4 regions of the Brevibacillus sp. NRRL NRS-603 genome follow, and region 1 is predicted to be linked to each of the others. Evidence: riboswitches for the same ligand, from Rfam matches in the RefSeq annotation. Region 1 holds a riboswitch; each other region holds the start of a gene.
The links. Region 1 has a riboswitch for cobalamin ahead of cobO (cob(I)yrinic acid a,c-diamide adenosyltransferase). Riboswitches for the same ligand answer to the same signal wherever they lie in the genome.
Positions count from the first base shown of each region.

Region 2: linked by a shared signal. The riboswitch ahead of nrdI (class Ib ribonucleoside-diphosphate reductase assembly flavoprotein NrdI) and the one ahead of cobO (cob(I)yrinic acid a,c-diamide adenosyltransferase) in region 1 are both predicted to bind cobalamin.
Region 3: linked by a shared signal. The riboswitch ahead of C7R94_RS13925 (ABC transporter substrate-binding protein) and the one ahead of cobO (cob(I)yrinic acid a,c-diamide adenosyltransferase) in region 1 are both predicted to bind cobalamin.
Region 4: linked by a shared signal. The riboswitch ahead of C7R94_RS16285 (ABC transporter substrate-binding protein) and the one ahead of cobO (cob(I)yrinic acid a,c-diamide adenosyltransferase) in region 1 are both predicted to bind cobalamin.

Region 1 is NZ_PXZN01000008.1:122,924-127,144, forward strand. Features, by position in the region: gene C7R94_RS04005 (TerD family protein) at 1-486, shown strand, start outside; gene C7R94_RS04010 (M15 family metallopeptidase) at 571-1,263, opposite strand; cobalamin riboswitch at 1,446-1,661, shown strand; gene cobO (cob(I)yrinic acid a,c-diamide adenosyltransferase) at 1,902-2,450, shown strand; gene cobD (threonine-phosphate decarboxylase CobD) at 2,447-3,562, shown strand; gene cobU (bifunctional adenosylcobinamide kinase/adenosylcobinamide-phosphate guanylyltransferase) at 3,559-4,098, shown strand; gene cobS (adenosylcobinamide-GDP ribazoletransferase) at 4,095-4,221, shown strand, end outside.
Region 2 is NZ_PXZN01000012.1:536,218-540,438, forward strand. Features, by position in the region: gene nrdF (class 1b ribonucleoside-diphosphate reductase subunit beta) at 1-571, opposite strand, end outside; gene nrdE (class 1b ribonucleoside-diphosphate reductase subunit alpha) at 627-2,711, opposite strand; gene nrdI (class Ib ribonucleoside-diphosphate reductase assembly flavoprotein NrdI) at 2,698-3,057, opposite strand; cobalamin riboswitch at 3,219-3,418, opposite strand; gene C7R94_RS09665 (alpha/beta hydrolase) at 3,589-4,221, shown strand, end outside.
Region 3 is NZ_PXZN01000013.1:422,705-426,925, forward strand. Features, by position in the region: gene C7R94_RS13920 (M24 family metallopeptidase) at 1-1,003, shown strand, start outside; cobalamin riboswitch at 1,020-1,219, shown strand; gene C7R94_RS13925 (ABC transporter substrate-binding protein) at 1,388-2,407, shown strand; gene C7R94_RS13930 (FecCD family ABC transporter permease) at 2,432-3,490, shown strand; gene C7R94_RS13935 (heme ABC transporter ATP-binding protein) at 3,487-4,221, shown strand, end outside.
Region 4 is NZ_PXZN01000016.1:236,111-240,331, forward strand. Features, by position in the region: gene C7R94_RS16280 (MBL fold metallo-hydrolase) at 1-709, shown strand, start outside; cobalamin riboswitch at 859-1,008, shown strand; gene C7R94_RS16285 (ABC transporter substrate-binding protein) at 1,166-2,161, shown strand; gene C7R94_RS16290 (FecCD family ABC transporter permease) at 2,163-3,200, shown strand; gene C7R94_RS16295 (ABC transporter ATP-binding protein) at 3,209-3,985, shown strand; gene cobU (bifunctional adenosylcobinamide kinase/adenosylcobinamide-phosphate guanylyltransferase) at 3,998-4,221, shown strand, end outside.

The sequences.
Region 1 (4,221 bases):
GACATGGAATCTGTCATCCGCTATGGCGGTCGATATGTCGTCATGAACCTGTATTCGTTTACGAGTCAGCCTTATTGCGATTTGCCTGAATGCTACGCAGGCTGGATGATTCGGTCGGCACCACAGACAGGAGAAATTTTCGAGCCACAGACGGTACAGGACAAGATTGATCTCGCCGCAAACACGCGGATTTGTATCCCGGTCATTCTGGATCTCGTGGAGAGAAAAGTGATTTGGACAGATATCGCCTTGAATTCCGATCCGCGTTTTGCCAACAATGTGGAGTCGAATGCCGGAGGGGTGGAACTGATGGGAAGAGCGCTCACCTCGTTGGTGAAGCCAACCCTGCATGAGTTGTTCATGCTTCACGCACAGGCGAGAGGGAAGCTGACTGATCAAGCTGAAGAGGCAGATACGGTATTTTCCTTGGAGGAAGGGATTACCCCGTTTGATACGGAGATCATCATGGCGGATTTTATGCAGTGATTGTTTCATAAAGGAATAAGCAAGACCGTCAGGCAGTATTGTGCTGACGGTCTTTTCATTTCTTACATCGACAAAACTCCGCTCTTACATCGACAAAACTCCGCCATAGATCGGCTCTTGCTGCGTTTTTTGTCCCCAGGTGCGCGTGCCATACTCGAAATGCCACCATTCTTTCGGATAGTTGACGAATCCGGCGGCAGTCATCAAATGATACAACAGTCGGCGATGGTCTCGAATCTCGATGTCTTTTTGGGTAGGCTGTACAAGTTCTTCATAATGGCGAGTCTCAGCCCTTTCACTGAAATCATCGAAGGCTGTTCCCATCTCCAGCCAGCCATCAGGTCCTGCGATAGTCAGATCAACTGCACCACCGGATAGGTGAGGCGACGGTTTGAAGAGGTCCGTTGTTGGATAAGCGACGAATTTGCTCAATTGTTCCGTGAGTGCGGGCCCTTCCTGCCAGCCTTGTAGAAGCAAGGCTTCACGAAAACGGGCATATAACGATGCCTGTACCTCGAACGAGCGCCAGCCATCCAGTACGACGAGCTTGTAGCCAACAGGCAGTTTCGCGGCTGCCGTGGCGAGCCTGCGTGCTGCCCCTTCTCGCAAAAAGGCTTCTGGCTGCGTTCCGGCATAACCCTCGTGGTAGTAGGCTGGATAGACTGTGATTTGTTCCGCAAGGGAAGAGAGGGGGATCATCGGTTCGCCGCATTCCTTGATCGGCAGTGGGCTGGGCAGGACCATGTCTGGTATTTTTGGAATCGGAGGAAATAGCATGACTGCACACCACTTTCGATTGTTTTGCCAATAGGGTAACGAAAATTTTCAAGTAAGTAAACGGTGATTATCTTATTTTTCTGCCAATAGACACCTGTGATGAATCGGCAGCTTTTGCTTGAATCCTCGGTAGCTTTTGCTATTATTAAAGCAAGTGCTTGTCAACGAAACGAATGACATTTACATATGGAAGAGAAACAGGTCCTTGTTTTAGCGAAACCGATTCGCAGGAGCAAGGTTAAAAGGGAAGTTTGGTGAAAAGCCAACGCGGTCCCGCCACTGTAAGAGAGTAGCTGTTCTTCAAGGCACCATGCCATCCACTGCCCATCCGGGAGCGGGAAGGAGAAGAAGAGCGATGATCCTCGAGCCAGGAGACCTGCCTGTTTTATGTTTACACTGATTTCCTTCGGGTCAAAGGAAGAGGTGAGGATTGTTGCTTTTCAGCTATCCGCGCTTTGTTTTTCCTTACGTACTGGGGGGAAACAGAGCGCTTTTTTTCTGTGAAAAACGTCTCGACGTTTTTCATAAAAGTGGATGCGACCGCTTGCGGTCAACAAAACGGTCATGACTGTTTTGTTGCTTCGGAAAGTATGGATGGAACAGCGGAGTAAAATACGTCACTTTTTGAGGTGGTCAGGATGGAGAAAAACGATAAGAAGCGGGGCTTGACCCTCGTTTACACAGGAGACGGCAAAGGAAAAACAACAGCAGCAGTCGGGTTGGCTGTGCGAGCGACAGGGCGCGGGAAAAAGGTGCTGATGGTTCAATTCATCAAGTCGCCGGAGCGAACATACGGAGAAAAGATTATTTTCGATAAATTGGGCATTGAAATCGTGCAAATGGGCGTCGGCTTCACCTGGACGAAGACACCGGAGGAGCATCGTCAGGCATTGAAAGAAGCTTGGGCTTTTGCGAGCGAGAAGCTCTCTTCCGGCGCGTACGATGTCGTTATTTTGGATGAGCTGAATAATGCATTGGCGATTGACCGCTTCCCGATTGACGATGTGTTGCCACTGTCCGATGTGTTGGAAGCGATTCAAAACAGGCCAAGTCATATCCACCTCGTGATTACGGGACGGGCAGCAAAGCAGGAGATTTTGGACATCGCAGATTTGGTGACAGAGATGAAGCCAATCAAGCATTACTACGATGAAGGGATTCCAGCTGTGCTGGGGGTAGAGTTTTGACAAGCGCAGGTGTAATAGAAACGTACGGTCATGGTGGAGACCTGCTGAGCGCAGCGCAGCGCTTTGGTCGAGAGCCTGGGCAGTTTCTGGATTACAGTGCCAATATTAATCCGCTAGGGATGCCAGCAAGCGTCCGTGAGTTGCTGCTGGCTTCGTTGGCTGCTGTAGCGCATTACCCAGACCCTGGACATCGTGTGTTTCGTCGTGCGCTGGCGAAACGGCTGCAAGTGCCGGAGGAATGGTTGCTGCCTGCCAATGGTGCAGCGGAGGCAATGGCATTGGCCATCCTCGGTCTTTCGCCGCAAACAGTTGGTGTGGTATATCCTTGCTTTTCGGAATACGCGCAACTTTCCGAGCAGTATGGAGCCCGTGTCATTGGCTGCTTTGGGAAGGAAACGAACGGGTACAAGCCTGATCCTGCAGAGCTGTACACGCTTTTTACGCAGTCTGATCTCGTATTTGTCGGGTCACCAAACAATCCGACAGGAATCCTGTATCAGCCGGATGAGCTGCGCCAAATGGCGGAATGGACGAAAGAGACCAATACGTGGCTCATCGTGGATGAGGCTTTTCTCGACTTTGTGGAGGAGGAGCGGCAGTATACATTGGCGATGCAGCTGGAGCGCTTTCCCCGTGTGATTTTGATGCGTTCGATGACGAAAATGTACGCGATTCCGGGATTGCGCCTGGGCTATGCGATTGCGCATCCGGATGTCATTGCGAAAATGCGCCAAAAGCAAGTGACCTGGAGCGTGAATGCACTGGCCCTTTTGGCAGGCGAATTGTGCTTGCAGGAGCAGGCATACGAGGAACAGACGCGCAGGCTCATAAAAGAAGAACGTGCGTATTTGACTGATTGCATCCGCAGTGAGTTGGGCTGGCAGGTATGGCCTTCTGAGGCAAACTTTTTGCTGCTGCGCACGCCGGAAGGATTGACAGCCGAACAATTGCAGGCACGGCTCGGCAAAAAAGGCGTATTGATCCGCAACTGTGCGATGTATCCCGGTTTGACCGCACATGATGTGAGAATCGCCGTGCGTGAACGAGCGGAAAATGAACGGCTTCTGGCAGCGCTTCGCGAGGTCCATGCGGAAGGAAGTGAACAGCGATGAGCTTGGTGCTGGTAACAGGCGGTGTCCGTTCAGGAAAAAGCCGCTACGCGGAAGAGCTTGCGATGAAGTTGAGCAGTCGAGTCCTGTACGTGGCGACAGGCAAGGCCTGGGATGATGAAATGAAGCAGAGAATCGAGCTGCATCAAGCACGTCGTCCGTTGGAATGGGGCTGTGTGGAGGTAGGAGAGCGGTTAACCGATTACCACGCATTTCGTGAGCAGTATGATGTGGTGCTGATCGATTGTCTGTCCACTTGGGTGAGTAATCGATTGATGAGCGTGGATGAGTCGGAATGGAGAAGTGCTTCACACACGCAAGCCCTGTTGCAGGAGGCAGAGGCATGGCTGTCCCTCGTTCAGAATTCCCCTCAAAAAGTCATTGCTGTCACAAGCGAGGTCGGATTGGGCGGGATAGCCTTGAGTCGTTTGGGCAGATGGTTCGCGGATGTGCTGGGCGATGTCAATCAGAGAAGTGCGCGACAAGCGGACGCCGTCTACGCGGTTTTGTCAGGGATACCGTGGAGGATCAAAGGATGAATGCATTTTTACACGCGATCTCGTTTTTTACGCGTATTCCGGTTCCATGGCTTCGTCCTTCAGAGGAGGCGTGGAGAAAAAGCGTCAATTGGTATCCCGCAGTTGGTGTAGTCATCGGTTTAT
Region 2 (4,221 bases), on a different contig from region 1:
CATCGCGAACAATCAGGTCGATAATTTCCCCGCTGCTTGTCATCTTTCCTTGACCCGCCAAATAGAGCGGATAAAAGAAGCCGCTGTAAAACAGATAGCTTTCCAGGAAGACGGACGCTACCATCGCCATGTACAAGTCTTTCGGTTTCTCAATTTCTTGATAGCGCTTCGAGATGAGGGCCGCTTTCTTTTGCAGATGTGGATTGTTTTCTACCCACGAAAAAATACCGTCAATCTCTTCTGTCGATGCCAGCGTTGTAAAAATACTGCTGTACGATTTGGCATGGATTTGCTCCATCATACCCATGAAGGCGAGAACTGCTTTTCTTTGCAATCCATCGACATGCTCCATGATCTTCGGCATCCCTACTCCACCCTGAACCGTATCCAGCAAGGTAAGACCGCCTAATACTTTTTTATACGTGTCCCGTTCAGTCTCACTAAGCTCCATCCAGGCCATCTTGTCATCTGACAGCGGAATCTCATCATCCGTCCAGAACTGCATGATGTTTTGATTCCAAAACGTCATCGTAAAATCGTCGTCCGGCCTGTTCCAATTGACTGCTTTCATATGGCGTTCCTCTTCTCTTTTTGCTTGATGCTTTTCCTTATATGAATCGAGTTCACTAAACTGCGCAGCTAATGCACTCTTCTACAGTTAAATGCTTCGTACGCGTATAGTAGAGTGACTTCAGACCTTTTTTCGCTGCGTAAATGTAATAGCGAGCCAGTTCTCTGGTTGAAATATTGCTGTTCACGTGCAGCACGGTCGAAATTCCTTGGTCAATGTGCTCTTGAATTTCGGCAATCAGATCAATCACTTTGAATTGATCGATTACATACGCCGATTTGTAGTAAAAATAGTTTTCCTGCGACAAGTATGGCATCGGGTAATACGTCGTAGAGTTGGCATACGTTCTCGTTTCGATATGCTCAACGATTGGCATCACGCTAGAAGTCGCATTCTGAATATAGGAAATGCTCTGTGTCGGTGCAATTGCCAAACGGTACGCATGGTAAACGCCATGCTTTTGCACCTTTTGCTTTAGTTGCGCCCAATCCTCTGGCGTCGGAATGTGCATTCCTTCGAAGAGAAGCTTTGCTTTTTCCGTTCGCGGGCTATAATCGTTCGTCACGTACTTGTTAAAATAAGTGCCTTTTGCATATTCCGATTGTTCAAAGCCCAAGAAGGTCTTGCCTGTTTCCTTGGCAATTTCCATGCTTTTTTCCAAGGAGTAGAAGTTCATCATCATGAAAAACGTACGAGCGAAATCCTTCGCCTCTTCACTCTCATAAGCGATTTTGTTCTTTGCCAGATAACCGTTAAGGTTCATCGCACCGAGACCTACTGAGTGCAGCTCGCGATTTGCCTTTTGAACGCCTGGAGCGTTTTCTACACGCGTCATATAACTCACGGCTGTAATGGCTTCGATTCCTTCGTGGACGGATTCACGGATCATTTTGCGTTCCATCACGTTGACAATATTGAGTGATGCCAAATTGCAGCTAATATCGCGACGAATGATATCCATCTCGCCGTAATTGGTAATCGTGGAAGTCTCCTGTAGCTGGAAGATTTCCGTGCACAGGTTGGACATTTTCACCGAACCGAGATCTTTCAGCGCATGGTTGTTGTTCGCATTCGTTTTGTTCATGATGTACGGATAGCCCGATTCCATTTGGATCATCGCGATTTTGGTCAGCATCTCGCGTGCGCTCATCACGGTCTTTTTCTTAATGCGATCGTTTGCCAATAGCTCCTCGTACATCTCATCAAGGTCCATATCATCCAGATGCACGCCGTATTCTTTGTACACGGAGTATGGAGCAAACACAGTCAATGGCTTGTTTTCCTCAGCCAGCTTGTAGAAAACGTTTGGTACAATCAGGCCGATGGACAACGTTTTGATGCGTGCCTTTTCATCTGCATTGATCTTTTTGCAATCGAGAAACTCGTTGATATCCCAGCCGAAGATGTTGTAATATGCTGCACCTGAGCCTTTGCGCTGCCCCATTTGATCTGCGTAGGAAAACGCATCTTCCAGCAGCTTGAGAACTGGCATGACACCTTTTGCTGCGCCCTCGACGCCTTTGATCGGCTCTCCTCGTCCGCGAAGCTTGGACAGGTTCACCGCTACACCGCCGCCAATTTTGGATAGCTGCATACAAGTTCCCAAAATAAAGTTGATGGAGTTCAGTGAGTCATCCATTTCTAGCAAGAAGCAGGAGACCATTTCTCCACGGCGGCTTTTGCCTGCGTTCAGGAAGGTAGGTGTCGCCGGCTGCAAGCGTTGATCCATCATGGAGACTGTTAAACGCTTGGCGAGCTCAAAGTCACCTTGTCCAAGGGACAGTGCCACAACGGCCACCCGGTCTGGATACTGCTCCAAGTACATCGATTTATCGTTCGTTTTCAAAGCGTAATCTTTATAAAATTTGGAGATAGCCATGTACGAAGCAAATTGAAAATCAGCGTCATAGGCCAAACGAAAAACTTCATCGACCTGCTCAACAGTGTATGTTTCATAGACGTTTTCATAGAAGTCATTCTCGATCAAATAGTCCATGCGTTCTTTGACACTGCCAAAAGTCATCGTATTGGACTGCACTTCTTCCATGAAGACCGCAACCGCTTCCCGATCCTTTTCCAGTTGATAAAATCCGTCGTTGCCACGCTGCATCAGTTCGTTGTTCAATTCAATATGCCGCAATTGCTGCCACCCCACTCGTAAATTGTTCCACATCCCGGCCGGTACCGGACAGTTCAAATTTTGAAATTACCGGAACGCCATATTGGCTCGCGATCGTATCCGCGCTTCTGGCGAAGCTGGCTCCCCAGTTGCGGTTGCCGCTAGCGGATACTCCGCGCAGATGGACATGATTTCGCTTCAGGAACGTCGCCACCTTCTCCGGCACTTGTCCGAATCCTGTCGTGTATGTGATCAAAATGAATGGCTCGTCCAGCACCATATCTTGATCAATTTCCACATGTGGCAAATTAATTTTATTGACGAATCTTCGGACGTTTCCTGTTTTTGAATCGTAAGCGATTAGCATGTCCCTCATCCTATCCTACTATTTTTACTCTGTATGTATGTTATTTAGCCAAAGTAAAAGCGCATCCGACGTTTACATGCCGAATGCGCGTGATGACTTCCATCTAGCAATTCGCCAATGCGAATTGAGCGCTCGAACACTTCCCTATCTCCCGTAGGGTAAACAGTGCAAGCGGTTAGGCAGGTCTCCTGGCTTTTGGATCATCGCTCCATTTACACCTTCCCGATCCTTCAAGATCAGTGGCATTCACTCGTAAATGGAACTCTCTCATTACAGTGGCGGGACCGCGTCGGATTCTCACCGACTTCCCTATTAAGTCTACCAAATCTAGCTGGTAAACACCTTACCGCATCAATATGTAGTTGGTAAAACTTACTTTACCTCAATATATCGTAGGAGTCAAGCTCAGTATGGGCTCTTTTCGAAAACTAACTATTCTCCTTTTTCGGCTATTGCCAATCTCTGGTTCCCGTTCATATAATAGATTTTGTGCGTGTTGGTTAGCCTTGGAGAGATTGGAGAGTAGCCGTCATGAAAAGCACCGACTATCAACCGGTCGTCATTCCTCGTTCTTACAGTAAAATCATGACTTATCAAGAACGAGACTATCACATTTTCGTAAGTGTACCTGCCGATCCCCCTCCGGAATCAGGCTTTCCCGTCATATATTTGCTAGATGGCAACTCTGTTTTTGCCACCATGACCGAAGCGATACGGAAACAATCACGTGGCCCTGAACGAACTGGCGTGTATCCTGCTATCGTCGTCGGGATTGGGTATCCAACGGACGGACCGTACCATCCTGCCCGTTTCTTTGATTACACGTATGAAGTTCCCTTCTCAGAGCTTCCTGGCAACCCAAAAGGTGCAGAGTGGCCTCAGATGGGAGGAGCGGAGCAGTTCCTCACCTTTTTGGAGGAGGAGCTCAAGCCCAGCATCGAAAACGACTTCCCCGTCGATCGGACGCAGCAAGCGATTTTTGGACATTCGCTAGGCGGGTTGTTTGTTTTGCATGTACTTTTGACCAAACCACATGCTTTTCAACGTTATATAGCTGGGAGTCCCTCGATTCATTGGAATGAGAGTGTCCTGCTTGCGAAGGAGAGTCAATTGCCGAAGCTGCTGACAGATGACCTCGACGTTCATGCGCTCCTCACCATTGGG
Region 3 (4,221 bases), on a different contig from region 1:
CTATTTGACCGGATTTTTTACTGACCCGCATGAACGTTTTATGGGTCTTGTTATTCCTGCTGAGGGAAAGCCTTCCTTGATTGTACCTGCTCTTGATCGAGAAGCAGCGGCAGAAGCTTCGTTCGTTCAAGATATCTATACACATACGGATATCCAAAACCCGTATGAAATTCTCAAGCAAGTGTTGCCAGCGAACTTGGCGAAGCTCGGAATTGAGAAAAGTCATATGACTGTCGAGCGCTACGAAGCACTTGGGCAAGTTGTTCTGGCGTCGAGCTATGTGGACGTGGAAGAGCCACTGCGTGAAATGCGATTGATCAAATCCGCGGATGAAGTGGATCGTCTGAAGCACGCTGTTGTGTTGGTCGAGGATTCCTTGCGGGAGACCCTGAAAAAAGTCAAGATAGGTATGACCGAGACCGAAATCGTAGCTGAGCTGGAATTCCAGATGAAGCGCTTGGGTGCAGAAGGTCCATCCTTTACGTCCATGGTATTGGCAGGGGAGAAGTCGGCACTGCCACACGGAAAGCCAGGAACACGCCAAGTCCAAGAAGGCGACTTGCTTTTGTTTGATATCGGGGTGGCTGCAAACGGATATGTATCCGATATTACTCGTACCTTTGCTGTAGGCGAGATAAGTGCCCAGCTACAAGAAATTTACGAGACAGTATTGGCTGCCAACGAAGCAGCAATTGCTGAGATTCGTCCGGGTGTGACCTTTGCGCATTTGGATAAAACCGCTCGCGATGTCATTACCGCAAAAGGCTACGGAGAATACTTCATGCACCGTCTGGGGCATGGACTTGGGATGGATGTACACGAATATCCGTCTGTTCACAGCCAGAACCAAGAAGCGCTTCGTCCAGGGATGGTATTTACGATTGAGCCAGGCATCTATCTTCCAGGTGTAGGCGGCGTGCGAATTGAAGACGATGTATTGGTTACGGAAACGGGCGTTGAAATACTCACGCAGTTCCCGAAAAAACTGACTTCTATCAACTAATGAAAAAATCGTGAAAATTGAATACGTATCGAATGGTGCTGGATGGTATAAGCCGTCAGCTTAAAAGGGAAGTCCGGTGAGAAACCGGCGCGGTCCCGCCACTGTAACGAGGAGCGCCTAGCGAATAGCCACTGTTTTTTGCAAGACAAAAAATGGGAAGGTAGCTGGGGGTGTTGATTCGTAAGCCAGGAGACCTGCCATGCGATCATATACAATCGACCCACGAGGATGGGACAGATGTGGAAGCAGTCTATGAAAGGGCGCCTTTGTGCCTGCTTATAGCTTTATCTACGTTTGTCGTGCACCTCCCGATTGAAATGGGGGGTGCTTTTTTTGTGGAGGATTGGTTCAACCCAACATTTCCAACAGAAAAGGGGATTACTGATGTTTAAGGCAAACAAAACACATACATTAATGAAGGGACTAGGTTTCGGTATCATGACAGCTGCCATGCTTTTGGTTTCGGCATGCGGCTCTGCTACGACAACACAGGCTCCAGCCAAAACAGAACAAACAGCTGTTCCAGCATCAGAGAGCAAGCCTGTAACACTAACCAATAATGGCATCGAAATGACCTATCCAAAAGCGCCTGAGCGTGCTGTGACTTTGAACCAACACGTCACGGAAATCATGCTGGCATTGGGCCTGGCTGATAAAATGGTCGGAACCGCGTGCCTAGACGATAAAATCCTTCCGGAGTTAAAGGCAGATTACGACAAGATTCCGGTACTGTCTGACAAGTATCCTACGAAAGAAGTGCTGTTGGCAGCGAACCCAGACTTCGTATACGCCGGATGGAAAAGTGGATTCGGCGAAAAGGGCGTAGGAACGATGCAGGACTTGGAAAAGGTCGGCATCAAATCGTATCTGCAAGAGTCATCTAGCATTCCTGGACCGACAATTGACGATGTGTTCGCGGATATTACGAATATTGGGCGCATTTTCCGTGTGGAGGACAAAGCCAATGATTTGATCCATAAAATGAAGAGTGAAATGGATCAAACGATTAGCAAAATTGGCAAGGTGGACGAGCCACTGAAAGTGTTCGTGTACGACAACGGGGAAGATAAACCTTTCACAGCAGCCAACAACTACATGACGTCCTTAATTAAGACTGCTGGCGGTAAGAACATTTTTGATGACATTCAAAAGGGTTGGGCAGAGGTCAGTTGGGAACAAGTAGTGAGTCGCAATCCAGATGTGATTATTATCGTAGACTACGGTGATAGAACCGTCGAGCAAAAACGCAATTTCCTTTTGACCAAAAAAGAACTAGCGGATATTCCGGCGATTAAAAATCAACGACTGATGGTATTGCCTTTGTCTGCGGCTTCTGAAGGTGTTCGAGCACCGATTGCGCTAAAAATATTGGCGGAAGGACTCTACCCGGATAAATTCAAATAGAGTACACCCTTTTTAAGGGAGGGAATAGCACTGCAACAGATCAAATTACCTTATATCATCATTACTCTACTGGTCGGACTCTTCCTCTCGATCACGTTCGCAGTTACCTTGGGATCAGTGGAGATTAAGCCGACAACGGTTTGGAAAATCGCCTTATCGAAAATTCCGATGTTCACCCAATGGATTGAGGTGGATTGGTCCAAAGGGGAGCAAACGATTATTTGGGATATTCGCTTTCCGCGTGTACTCTTGGGGGCGATCGTCGGCGCAGGTCTGTCTGTCGTGGGAGTAGCGATTCAGTCGTTGGTTCGCAACTCCCTGGCTGACCCGTATGTGTTAGGCGTATCTTCAGGTGCTTCGGTTGGAGCTACCTTGGTGATTATATTCGGAGCATTCAGCATGTACGGGCAGTATGCGCTATCCTTTGGCGCTTTTACAGGCTCCCTTGTGTCCATCATTCTCATTTTTACGCTATCCCGTATCGGTGGACAAAACTCGACGGTACGCCTGCTCATGGCTGGAATTGCGATATCGGCGATCTTGTCGGCTATTACCAGTCTCCTTGTTTTTTCAGCGCCGAATGAGCATGGAATTGGGACGGTTTTGTTTTGGTTAAGTGGAAGTCTGGCTGGCGGGAAATGGGAGTACTTGACGATCCCTACATTGATTGTCGTCATCTGTCTCATCGTCTTAATGGCCCAATACCGCTCGCTCAATGCAATGCTGATGGGCGAGGAGTCAGCAGGAACATTGGGAGTGAATACGGTGCAATTCCGCAAGCTTCTCCTAGTGATCACGGCACTGCTCACGGGGGTGATCGTGTCCATCGCGGGATCAATCGGTTTTGTCGGGTTAATGATGCCCCATATCGTCCGTGTGATGGTCGGATCGGATCACAGACGTGTCCTGCCTGTCAGTGCTTTGTTTGGCGCGATTTTTCTCATCTGGGTTGATGTAGTAGCCAGGCTTGCATTTGCACCGGAAGAGCTGCCGATTGGTATTTTGACAGCGCTGTGTGGAGGTCCATTCTTTATCTGGCTGATGTTGCGGAGTTCTTATTCCTTTGGAGGTAGCGGACGATGAATTTGCAGGTTGAGAATATTTCGGTCGAACTGGAGAAAAAGGGAATCCTGCGCAACGTCAGTCTGGAGGTGCGCTCTGGAGAGTTTGTAGGGCTGATCGGGCCGAATGGCAGTGGGAAGTCCACATTGCTTAAAAGCATTTATCGTGTATTGAAGCCGCGTTCGGGATGGATCACACTCGATGGCGACGACGTATACAAGCTAACCTCGCGCCAAAACGCTCAGCGAATGGCGACAGTACGGCAGGAGACCTCTGTGGAATTCGATTTTTCGGTGACCGAAATCGTGAATATGGGACGTGCTCCGCATAAGAGACTGTTTCAGTCCGATAACGCAGAAGACGTTCGGATTTGTGAAGAAGCATTACAGCGGGTAGGGATGCATACATACGCTGATCGCAGCTTTTTCAGTTTATCTGGCGGGGAGAAGCAGCGCGTGCTGATTGCCAGAGCTTTGGTGCAGCAAGCCCAGTTTCTCGTCCTTGATGAGCCGACGAATCATTTGGATGTTCGATACCAGTTGCAGGTGATGGATCTTGTCAAAAATCTTGGGATTACGGTCTTGTCCTCGTTACATGATCTCAATATCGCTGCGATGTACTGTGATCGGCTATACGTGATTTGTGAGGGAGAAATCGTTACATCGGGGACTCCTGAGGAAGTTTTGACACCCAATCTGATCCGGGATGTTTTCGGAGTAGAGACAGAGGTGACGACCCATCCCATTACAGGA
Region 4 (4,221 bases), on a different contig from region 1:
AGGAGCCGGACTTTTTCTAAAGGATTGCCCGAACGCAAAGGTCGTTGTCCACCCGAAAGGTGCACGTCATCTCGTTGATCCGAGCCGACTGATCGCAGGGGCGAGAGCAGTGTATCATGATGATTTTGATCGATTGTTCGATCCGATTGAGGCTGTTTCCGTGGAGCGGATTTTGATTCGCGGGGACGGGGATACACTAAAGATCGGAGAGAATTGCGTATTGGAGTTTATGGATTCGCCAGGGCATGCCAATCATCACTTCAGCATCTACGATCCCGTAAGCCGCGGGATGTTCACAGGTGATACGGCCGGTGTACTTTATCCACAGCTTAAAAAGGATGGCATACACCTCGTGCTGCCATCTACTTCCCCGAATCAGTTTGACCCGGATGCCATGTTAGCGTCTTTAGACCGTTTTGAAGCACGCAAGCTGAATCGCATTTACTTTGGTCATTTTGGGATGTCTGAGCAGGTAGACGATGTGTACCGCCAAATACGTGAGTGGCTCCCTGTGTTTGTGGCGGAAGGAGAGTCAGCGATTGATGCTGGACAAACCTATGAAGAACTGTCTCGTACGCTATTTGAACGAGTCTCGGATCATCTACAGTCACAAGGAATCAGTGGTGACCACGAAGTTTTGGAAATACTCAAGCTCGATTTACAGGTATGCTCCATGGGCATTCTAGATTATTTGCACAAACGAGGGTAATAGCCTGCCGCCAAAAGCATTCCAGTTGCCTGAACCTTTTGTTCAGGCGTTTTTCATTTTTAGCGGGCAAGAAAGTATTGGCTTGCGTGTTGGTCATTCTTTTTTCATCCAAGGAATGCTATGATGTAGGATGAATCATGGACTGTGACAATTTCAAACAGCAAATAGGTGCCTCGTCTTTTTAACAAAAAGATCGGGTGAAAAGGGAAGTCGGTGAAAATCCGACGCGGTCCCGCCACTGTAAATCGGCTCGTTCCTCAGCCGTAAGCCAGGAGACCTGCCTGTTTGTGTTTCGTGCCTGTTGCCTTCGCGGAAAGGATTGGCCTATTTCAGGAAGCAGATCATCCTGTCTGTTTGCACTGAGGTGCCGACCCTTTGATTTCCGATTGGAAGCAAGGGTCGCTTTTTTTATTGGAAGGTACAGTCAATCAGACATGCAGAAAGGAAGTTCTACATATGAAACGTTCATTGCGATTCATGATCCCATTACTAGTTGCGGCGAGTCTCGCAGGTTGTGCGGGTAACGATAACGGCCAGCCAGCACCAGGTGGACAAACAAGCGTACCGCAGACAGCACCGCAGGAGAGCGCGGCCGGGCAGCCTGCAAAACAAACAACGTATCCATTGACAGTTACGGATGCGACAGGAAAAGAAGTAACCTTTGCGAAAGCTCCTGAGCGAATCGTCTCAACATCACCTGCCGAGACAGAGATTTTGTTCGCATTAGGCTTGGAAGATCGGATCGTAGCTGTCTCAGACTATGACGATTATCCTGAAGCGGCGAAGGCAAAACCGAAAATTGGCGGTGTCGTCAAACCAAATGAAGAAGCCATTCTCGCTCAAACGCCGGATATGATCGTCGGTGGGATTTCGATGGAAAAGCCAGTTGCTGACAAGCTCAAATCTCTCGGAATGCCCGTCTATATTACTCATCCGACAAAGATGGATGACATCCTTAACAATGTTTTAACGATGGGAGTTATCACGAATACACAGGAACAAGCCGAAAAAGTCGTCGCGCAAATGAAGAAGGATATCGCGTACGTGCAAGAAGCCGTGAAAAATGTAAAACCGGAAGAGAAGAAAAAGGTATACCTGGAATTCTCCCCAGGCTGGACAGTCGGAAAAGGCGAATTCATGGACGAACTCATCACACTGGCTGGAGCGACAAACATTGCTTCCGACACCCAAGGCTGGAATCCGATCAGTGAAGAAAAGATTTTGCAAAACGACCCGGACGTCATTTTGTATGCGAGCGGAATTACCGATGAAAAGACTGGCGCCAAGCTGGAGGATTTGATCGCGAATCGCAATGGCTGGGATAAAATGAAGGCGATCCGTGAAAAACAAATCTTTGGCATGGACCAAAATACTTTGTCCCGTCCTGGTCCACGTATTACACAAGGCTTAATCGAAGTAGCCAAGGCGATTTACCCTGACTTGGTGAAATAAAATGAAGAGACGATTGTTCATATGGGGAGGAGTCAGCTGTCTCGTCCTTCTGGCATCAATAGTTATCAGTATCTCGATGGGGGCTGCACAACTCCCCATTTCGCAAGTATGGCTCATCCTGCTCCATCAGATCCCGGGCTTGTCTGAGTGGATCACCGTAACGTGGCCGGAATCATCTGAGCAAATTGTCATGAAGGTTCGTTTTCCACGGGTTGTATTGGCTGTCTTGATTGGCGCCTGCTTGTCGCTTGCGGGAGCGGGCTTTCAGGGAGTTTTGCGCAATCCGCTCGCAGATCCGTTTACGATGGGCGTGGCATCGGGTTCTGCAGTCGGAGCAGCCTTTTTGATCCTTTTTGGCTTGCAAATCAGCTTTTTAGGTGCATGGAGCACGCCTGTTGTCGCTTTTCTCACAGGACTGCTCAGTTTATGGATCGTACTCGGACTCGCGAACACGCAAGGAAAGCTGCAAACCGAGACCCTGATTTTGTCGGGTGTCGTGGTGCAGGCTTTTCTCGGCTCGCTCGTTTCCTTTATGGTGTCGTTATCCGACCAGACCGTGAATGAGATCGTGTTCTGGCTGATGGGCAGTCTGTCATTTCGGGGCTGGGCGTTTACATACGTCTTGATTCCGTACTTGGTTATAGGGGGAATGGTGCTGGTGAGCTACGCGCGTTCCTTGAACTTATTTGCGCTAGGCGAGCGGCAGGCTGCGCATCTCGGCGTCCATGTGGATCGAACGAAGCTAATGGTTCTGGTCGTCTCGACTCTCCTGACTGCTGCGGCGGTTTCTATCGCGGGAATTATCGGTTTCGTTGGCTTGGTGGTTCCGCATCTCGTCCGATTGCTGGTTGGTCCTGACCACCGTATTTTACTGCCGATGGCTGCGATCTGCGGTGGTATCTATGTGCTTTGGGCTGACACTCTCGCCAGAATGCTACTGAGTCCCACAGAAATCCCGCTCGGTGTCGTGACAGCATTTCTGGGAGCACCGTTTTTCGCTTATTTATTGAAGCAAAATAAACGCTTTAGGAAGAGGTAACGTAAGCAATGATCAATGTGCGCAGCTTGCAAAAATCGTATCAGGACACGCCTGTTTTGCACGGAATCGATTTTTGCGTGGACAAGGGAGAATTTTTTGGCATCATCGGACCAAATGGAAGCGGTAAATCCACCTTGCTGAAAATGATTTCAGGAGTCATCAAGGCAGATGCAGGAGACATTTTGCTTCAGGAGAAAAAGCTTTATTCGTATCCTCGCAAAGAGCTTGCCAAAATACTCGCTGTATTGGAGCAAGAGGGTCTCCCGCCAGTCGGCTTTCGTGTTCGAGAAGTGTTGGAGATGGGGCGCTTTCCTTACCAAAATTGGCTGGGCGAAGAAAAGCAGGATGTCGCATCGCTCATTGATGAAATCGTACAAATGCTTGGCCTTGAACATTTGGAAGAGCGCACACTGGATCAGTTGAGTGGTGGGGAAAAGCAGCGCGTAGCTTTGGGGAAGGCATTGATCCAACGACCTCAGGTGCTCTTGCTCGATGAACCCACGACTTACCTCGATATCGGGTACCAGATTCAACTTATGGACATCGTGCGAAAATGGCAAAAGACGACGCAGGTGACGGTCATTGCAGTGCTGCACGATCTGAATCTGGCCTCCTTATACTGCGATCGTATCTTGATGCTGCATAAAGGAAAGCAGATAAGCGTGGGTACACCAAAAGACATCTTGCAAAGTGACAGAATAGAGGCTGTATATGGAACCAGACCGATTGTCATGGAGCATCCTATTCATCATTTGCCGCAAATTATTTTGCAATCGCAGGTGTAAGGAGACGGAAGCATGATTGTACTGATTACAGGTGGAGCACGCAGCGGAAAAAGCACGTTTGCCGAAAAATACGCGGCTCATTTGGGCTCCTCGGGTGTTTACATCGCGACTGCACAAATCACTGATGAGGAAATGGAAGAGCGGATCTTGCACCATCGCGACCGCCGTTTGCAGTCCAACTTTTCTTGGCAAACGATTGAGGAGCCGTACGCATTGACAGAATGGCTTGCGAAGCT